Regions from separate parts of the Arthrobacter sp. NPDC097144 genome, predicted to be linked through region 1. Evidence: riboswitches for the same ligand, from Rfam matches in the RefSeq annotation. Region 1 holds a riboswitch; the other holds the start of a gene.
What was found. Region 1 has a riboswitch for thiamine pyrophosphate ahead of thiM (hydroxyethylthiazole kinase). Riboswitches for the same ligand answer to the same signal wherever they lie in the genome.
Positions count from the first base shown of each region.

Region 2: it holds a riboswitch for thiamine pyrophosphate, as region 1 does, so the genes downstream of both, ACIQXM_RS09870 (ECF transporter S component) here and thiM (hydroxyethylthiazole kinase) in region 1, are expected to answer to the same signal.

Region 1 is NZ_JBIWDW010000003.1:162,083-165,475, forward strand. It holds gene ACIQXM_RS07760 (bifunctional hydroxymethylpyrimidine kinase/phosphomethylpyrimidine kinase) at 1-461, opposite strand, end outside; gene thiE (thiamine phosphate synthase) at 458-1,153, opposite strand; gene thiM (hydroxyethylthiazole kinase) at 1,150-1,968, opposite strand; TPP riboswitch at 1,951-2,040, opposite strand; gene ACIQXM_RS07775 (M20/M25/M40 family metallo-hydrolase) at 2,138-3,393, opposite strand, start outside.
Region 2 is NZ_JBIWDW010000003.1:586,104-589,496, forward strand. It holds gene ACIQXM_RS09850 (Na+/H+ antiporter subunit E) at 1-290, shown strand, start outside; gene ACIQXM_RS09855 (monovalent cation/H+ antiporter complex subunit F) at 287-547, shown strand; gene mnhG (monovalent cation/H(+) antiporter subunit G) at 551-1,084, shown strand; gene ACIQXM_RS09865 (DUF4235 domain-containing protein) at 1,111-1,374, opposite strand; TPP riboswitch at 1,464-1,603, shown strand; gene ACIQXM_RS09870 (ECF transporter S component) at 1,662-2,303, shown strand; gene ACIQXM_RS09875 (ABC transporter ATP-binding protein) at 2,290-3,393, shown strand, end outside.

The DNA of each region.
Region 1 (3,393 bases):
GCAACGGGCTCCTGTACGAGCACCGCCAGTTCGGGAAGGTTCGGCGTCACCAGATCCACCCGGTGCAACAGCTGCCGCAGTGCGGCCTCGGCTCCGGCATCCAGCAGCCGGTCACCGCTGGTGGCAATCATGACCGGATCCAGCACCACCGCAGGAACTTCCAGGGCAGCCAGCCAGTCGTCCACCGCCTGAATCACGTCCGCGCTGCCAAGCATGCCAATCTTGACGGCGTCGATCCCGACGTCGTCGCTCACTGCCTCCAGCTGTTCGCGCAGGAAAGCGACGGGAGGGGTGTGCACCGACCGCACGCCCCGGGTGTTCTGCGCGACCAGCGCGGTGACAACGGCCATGCCGTACCCGCCGGCGGCCGCGATGGACTTCAGGTCGGCCTGGATTCCGGCGCCGCCGGTGGGATCGGTGCCGGCGATGCTGAGAATCCGCGGGATCCTGCCGGCGCTCATGCCGGACTCCCCGCGTGCCAGGCGCGGACCAGCTCCGCGGCTGCAGCCTGCGGATCGGCGGCTGCGCAAATGGCCGATACCACGGCGGCTCCGGTGGCACCGGCCGCCCTTAACGCACCGACGTCCTCGCGCACGATGCCGCCAATGGCCACCACCGGCAGCGTTGCCCGCGCCGCGAACTCGGTGAATCCGCTGATTCCCAGCGGCTTCGGATGATTTGCTTTGGTGCGGGTGGGCCGGATGACCCCGGTTCCGAGGTAATCCACGGTTCCCGGCGGCAGCGCCGCGAGCGCTTCCAGATGCTCTGCGGTGTTGGCGGTCAGGCCGACGACGGCGTCCGGGCCCACGAGCGTGCGCACCAGTTCGGCGGGCAGGTCGCTTTGGCCCACGTGGACTCCGTGCACTCCGGCGCGGACGGCCCGGGCCGCCAGATAGATGTCCACCCGGTCATCCACCAGTACGGTGGCCCGGTCTCCTGCGGCTTCGGCAACAGCAAGGACCAGGGCGTAAAAATCGGCTGCCGAGGCATTCTTTTCCCGTACCTGGATTGTTTCCACGCCGCCTGCCACTGCGGCCCTGACGGTCTCGACGACGCCGCGCGGCCCGCAAAGAACCGTGTCCGTCACCAGGTAAATGCCGCTGCTTCGCACGCGCTCCCGGGACCGGGACACGTCAACTACTCCGGCCTTCATGCGCTCACCAGCCGCTGCTTCAGGTCCTGTTCTCCGAGGGCGGCCAGGGCATCAAGGAATCCGGCCGCAAAGCTTCCCGGCCCGGCGGCGGCTTCGGCTGCCGGTTCCGCAGCCACTGTGTACACGGCGGTGGCGGCGGCAACTGCCGCCAGCGCTCCGCCGTCGTCAGCCACGGCGAGGAAGGCGGCAGTGACCGCTCCCAACGCGCATCCGCCGCCGGTGACCCGTGTCAGCAGGGCATCGCCGTTGCTGACACGCACGGTCTGCACGCCGTCCGTGATCACATCAGTGGGGCCGGAGACAGCGACGACGGATCCGTGTTTTTCAGCCAGCAGGAGCGCTGCCGGAAGGGCGCTTTCCGGATCGTCGGTGGAGTCCACGCCGCGGCCGCCGGAACCCAGTCCCGCCAGCGCAATGATTTCGGAGGCGTTGCCGCGGATAGCGGTTGGCCGCAGTGCCAGCAGTTCCGCGGCCAAAGCCGTGCGCACCGGAAGGTTGCCCACGGCCACCGGGTCCAGCACCCAGGGCGTGCCGGCATCATTGGCTGCCGCGGCGGCCTCCAGCATTGCCCGGCGCTGTTCCTCATGCGGAGTGCCCAGGTTGATCAGCACACCGGAGGCCACCCGGGCGAACGGCCCGGCCTCTCCCGGAATGTCAGTCATGGCCGGCGCGGCGCCCAGGGCCAGCAAAACGTTCGCGGTGAAATTTGTCACCACGGCGTTGGTCAGGCACTGCACCAACGGCGGTTCGGCGCGCAGGCGCGCCAGGAGGGTGGAAACGGTTAACGGTGTCAGGCGAATAGTCATCCGCGACATCCCTTCGCTAGTTCGAACTAGATCAGGTTCAACGGGTTTCATCTCAGCCTGTCGGCACCCCGTGTCACTGCAGAAGACTCTATGCCAGCCGGCCGCCGGAAGCACACACCCCCCGCTCGGCGTGCCGGAAAGACGGAGGAGGAGGAAGTGCCCGGCCGGGTGCAGCGGCTCAGACTCCGGTCAGGAAGTCCTGAAGGACCTGCTGGCCTCCCTGCACGGCGGCAACCGGAATCCGTTCGTCCACTCCGTGGACGCCCTGGATGCTGCGCCCTTCCGGATCCGTGGCCAGGGGCGCGAACCCGTAGCAGTGGATTCCCAGCGGAGCAAAGGCCTTGGCATCCGTTCCGCCGCCCATGCACATGGGCACCACAACGGCCTGCGGATCGTGGCGGAGCAGTGCCCCGCGCATCGCCTCGAACCACGGGGAGTCGACCGGCGACTGCACCGGCGGCTGGTGCGAGAGGAAAGTGGTGCTTACCGTGTCCCCCAGCAGCTCCCGAACGGTGGCCAGGGTGTCCTCCTCGGTGCCGGGAAGGCAGCGGATATCGACGTCGGCTTCCGCCACTCCGGGGATCACGTTCACCTTGTAGCCGGCCCGCAGCACTGTGGGCGTGGAGGAGCAGCGGACCGTCACGCCGGCCACCGTTCCGGCCTCGCCCATGGCGTCGATGGCAGCTTCCACACCGGCGTCCGAGCCCAGGTCCGCAGAGAATCCCAGGGCCGCCGTCGTCTCCTCGATGTACCGGCGGACCACCGGGGTGAGGACCAGCGGCCAGGAATAGCTGCCCACACGCTGGAGGGCATTGATCAGGTTCTGTACGGCATTGACCGGAACGGGCCGGGATCCGTGGCCGGAAACTCCCTCCGCACGGACCCTGATGTGGAGGGTGCCCCGCTCACCGGCAGCAATCGGATAGAGCCGGACCTCAGAACCGTCCACTGCCTCCAGAAGGGTGGCGTGGCCCCCGGATTCCCCGATTGCGGCTTCCACGCCCGCGAAAAGTTCCGGATGCTCCGCGGCCAGCCAAAGAGCGCCGTAGTCGCCCTTGTCCTCCTCATCCGCCACGAAAGCCACAACGATGTCCCGCCTCGGACGGACCCCCGCCTCTGCCCAGTTCAGCAGCGTGGCCAGGGTCATGGCCACCATGTCCTTCATGTCTGCAGCGCCGCGGCCGTAGATGTAACCGTCCCGGACAGTGCCGGCGAAAGGGTCCATGCTCCATTGCTCGGGCTCGGCCGGCACCACGTCCAGGTGAGCGTGCACCAGCAGCCCGGGCAGGGAAGAATCCGTGCCCCAAACCCGCACCACCACTGAGCTGCGGTCCGGTTCGGGGCCCAGCAGCACGGCATCGTAACCAGCCTTGGTCAGCAGGTTCAGGATGTACTCCGCGGCGTCCCGTTCCCCGTTGCTCTTGCCCTCCCCGA
Region 2 (3,393 bases), 420 kb from region 1:
CGGATCTGTTGGTCACCGCCACCGGACACGCGCTCTCCCTGATCCCCGGATCGCTGGTGGTGGAGGTGGACCGGTCCACCTCCACCCTGTACCTGCACTGCCTGAATGTCTCCACTCCTGAGCAGGCAGACAAGGTCCGCAAGGATGTGCGGGACACCGAGTCGTGGCTGATCCGTTCCATTGGAACCCGCGAGGATCTTGAGGTGCTGAAAGCGGAAAAGGCCTTGGCCCGTCGGGACAATGCACTCCGTGCCGGACAGGCCGAGTCGACAAAGGGAGCAAACTCATGATGAGCATTTTTCTGGTCCTCGTGGCCGTCATGCTGTCCCTCGCGGCTGCCGGCGCCATTTTCCGGATTGCCCGGGGGCCTTCCATCCTTGACCGGGTACTGGCAGCGGACGTGCTCTTGACGATTGTGGGAGCGGCGCTGGCCACGGAGATGATCGTGGAGCGCAACCTGGATTACCTGGCGCTGCTGGTCTCGATCTCCCTGATTGGCTTCATCGGCTCCGTCACCGTTGCCCGCTTTGTTACGGACCGGAGGTAGCCCGTGAGCCAGGAACTGAATGATTTGATCGTGGGAATCCTGATGACGGGCGGGGCGCTGATGTCCCTTGCCGCCGCCATCGGACTGATGCGGTTTCCGGACCTGATGAGCCGCATGCATGCGGCCTCCAAACCGCAGGTGCTGGGCCTGCTGCTGTTCCTGCTGGCCATGGCCGTGCAGTTCGAGAGCTGGTCGCTGCTGCCGGTGCTGGCGGTGTGCTGGCTGTTCATGATCCTCACCGCGCCGGTCTCCGCGCACATGGTCGGCCGGGCCGGCTACCGCACCAAGCACCTGCGCCCGGAGCTGCTCAGCATCGACGAGCTGGATGACGTTGTGGGCCGTGCCCAGGAACTGCTGATCCAGGCCAGGACGGACAGTACCGAGGACGACGGAGCCGGGGAAGACCCGCTGGTGGATGATGATCCCGGGGCACCGGCCGGGGAAAGCTCGCTGGATGATGACGTCCAGTCGGCTGCCGGACTAGGCCCGGATACAGCACAGGGCGCCCGCCGCCCGGGAGGAAATCCCGAGGGCTGAGCGCCCTGTGGTGAAGTTGGTGCTCCCTAGACGACGTCCGGCGTCTTCTGGTAACGCTGGATGGCGCGCTGCGTGCCGCGGTTGGTCAGGACACGGATAGCCTGGCTGACCGCGCCGGATACGACGGCGAAGATCACCGCGGTACGGAGGTTGACGTCCAGCACGCCGTCCTTGTCCCGGGGCGGTTCGTTGCCTGTCACCTTGGTCCAGACGAAGTCCAGGATTTTCGCGGACAGAATGCCCGCGCCAATGCTTGCGCCGGTACCAAGCAGTTTCAGGATCAGGTTCATGGATGCTCCTAGTTGTGGGGGCCGTTTCCCTAACCCTACCCGCCGGGCCGCCCAAAATGGTTTGCCCGTGTGTAGAGTGGGGAACGCAAAACATACGACAGGGGAGCGCCCTCCCCGCCCGTGCCTCGGCACGATGCGGGAAGACCAAGGCGCTGAGAGTGCGGACAACCGCAGACCCTCGAACCTGATCCGGTTAGTACCGGCGCTAGGGAGTCGAGATCTCACGGGATCTCACGGCAATCCGTCGTGGGCAGTCCCTCCCCTCCTGTTCCTCAGGAGGTTTTTTCATGCAGCAGAATATGTCCCCGGCATCATCTTCCCGCCGGCAGAATTCACCGTGGCGGCGTCCGTGGCGCGTGGTCGACATTGTGGTGGCCTCCGTGCTCGCTGTGGCCGTCGGCGTCATTTTCTGGGCCTGGTCCTTGGCCTACAACGGCGTGGAAGTTGTGTTCCTGGCCTTTCCGCCGCTCGGTGGCCTGTACTCCGGCGGCTGGCTGATCGCCGGGGTCCTCGGTGCTTTAATCATCCGCAAGCCCGGAGCCGCCATCTATTGCGAGGTTCTCGCCGCTGCGGTGTCAGGCGTGCTGGGAACCCAGTTTGGCCTTTCGGTGCTGTTGTCCGGATTCGTCCAGGGGCTGGGCGCGGAGCTGGTATTCCTCGCTTTCCTGTATGTCCGGTACACCCTGCCCGTGGCAATGCTGGCCGGCCTGGTGTCCGGAGTGTTCCTGGGGGTCAGCGAGAACATCCTCTACCGTCCTGAATGGGCGCTGCAGTGGCAGGCGCTCTACGTGCTCTTCGCGGCTGTCTCCGGCGCTGTCCTGGCCGGGGTGTTGTCCTGGCTTGCCGCCCGGGCGCTGGCGCGGACCGGTGTCCTGGCTCCGTTCGCTTCGGGACGGGCAGCTGACGCGGGCTCCAATGCCCGGTCGTAACCCATCTTCGTCCCCGGTGTCCGCCCTGCCGTCCCCCGTGCCGTCCCCCGTGACCGTGCGGGCACGCGACTACGGGTGGCGGCATGCCGGACGCAGCACCCCCGCGATCTCGGGATTGACCCTGGACATTGAACCGGGCGAAAAGGTGCTCCTGCTCGGAGCCTCCGGCGCCGGGAAGTCCACGTTGCTGCATGCCCTGGCCGGTGTACTCGGCGAGGGCTCCGGACCGGACGCGGCGGGAGAGGAACAGGGCAGCCTCACCCTGGACGGGGTTGCGCCGCTGCAGGCCCGCGGCCGGGCCGGACTGGTGCTGCAGGATCCCGAGTCCCAGCTGGTGCTCTCCCGGGTGGGGGACGAAGTTGCCTTCGGCGCGGAAAATCTCCGGGTGCCGCCGCAGGAGATTTGGCAGCGGGTGCGGACAAGCCTGGACGACGTCGGACTGCGGGTACCGCTGCACCATTCCACTGCCGCCCTCTCCGGCGGGCAGAAGCAGCGCCTGGCCCTGGCCGGAGTGCTGGCCATGCAGCCGGGCCTGCTGCTGCTCGATGAGCCCACAGCCAACCTCGATCCGGACGGGGTGACGGAAGTCCGTGCCGCCGTCGAACGGGTGCTGGCGCGCACCGGTGCAACGCTGATTGTGGTGGAACACCGGGTAGCGGTGTGGGCGGACGTTGTGGACCGGGTGGTGGTTTTGGCGGCCGACGGCGGAATACTCGCCGACGGTCCGCCGTCACAGGTGCTGGCAGATCCCGGCCACCGGGAGCGGTTGTCCGCTGCCGGGGTCTGGCTTCCGGGATCAGCGCCCGCCGTGAGCGCTCCGCGTCCGCAGGAACCGGGGGCAGCGCTGCTGGAAGCCCGCGGCCTCGGAGCCGGGCGCAGCAAACGCGCCCCTGCCGTGGTGGCAGGCGTGGACCTGATGCTGCGCGCCGGGACATCGCTGGGAATCACCGGCCCCAACGGGGCGGGCAAATCCACGCTGGCCCTCACGCTGGGCGGGTTGTTGAAACCCGTTTCCGGCACCCTGCACGCAACACCGGCGCTTTCCGGTTCCGCCGGAGCGGACCCGGGACGTTGGAAATCCACTGAGCTG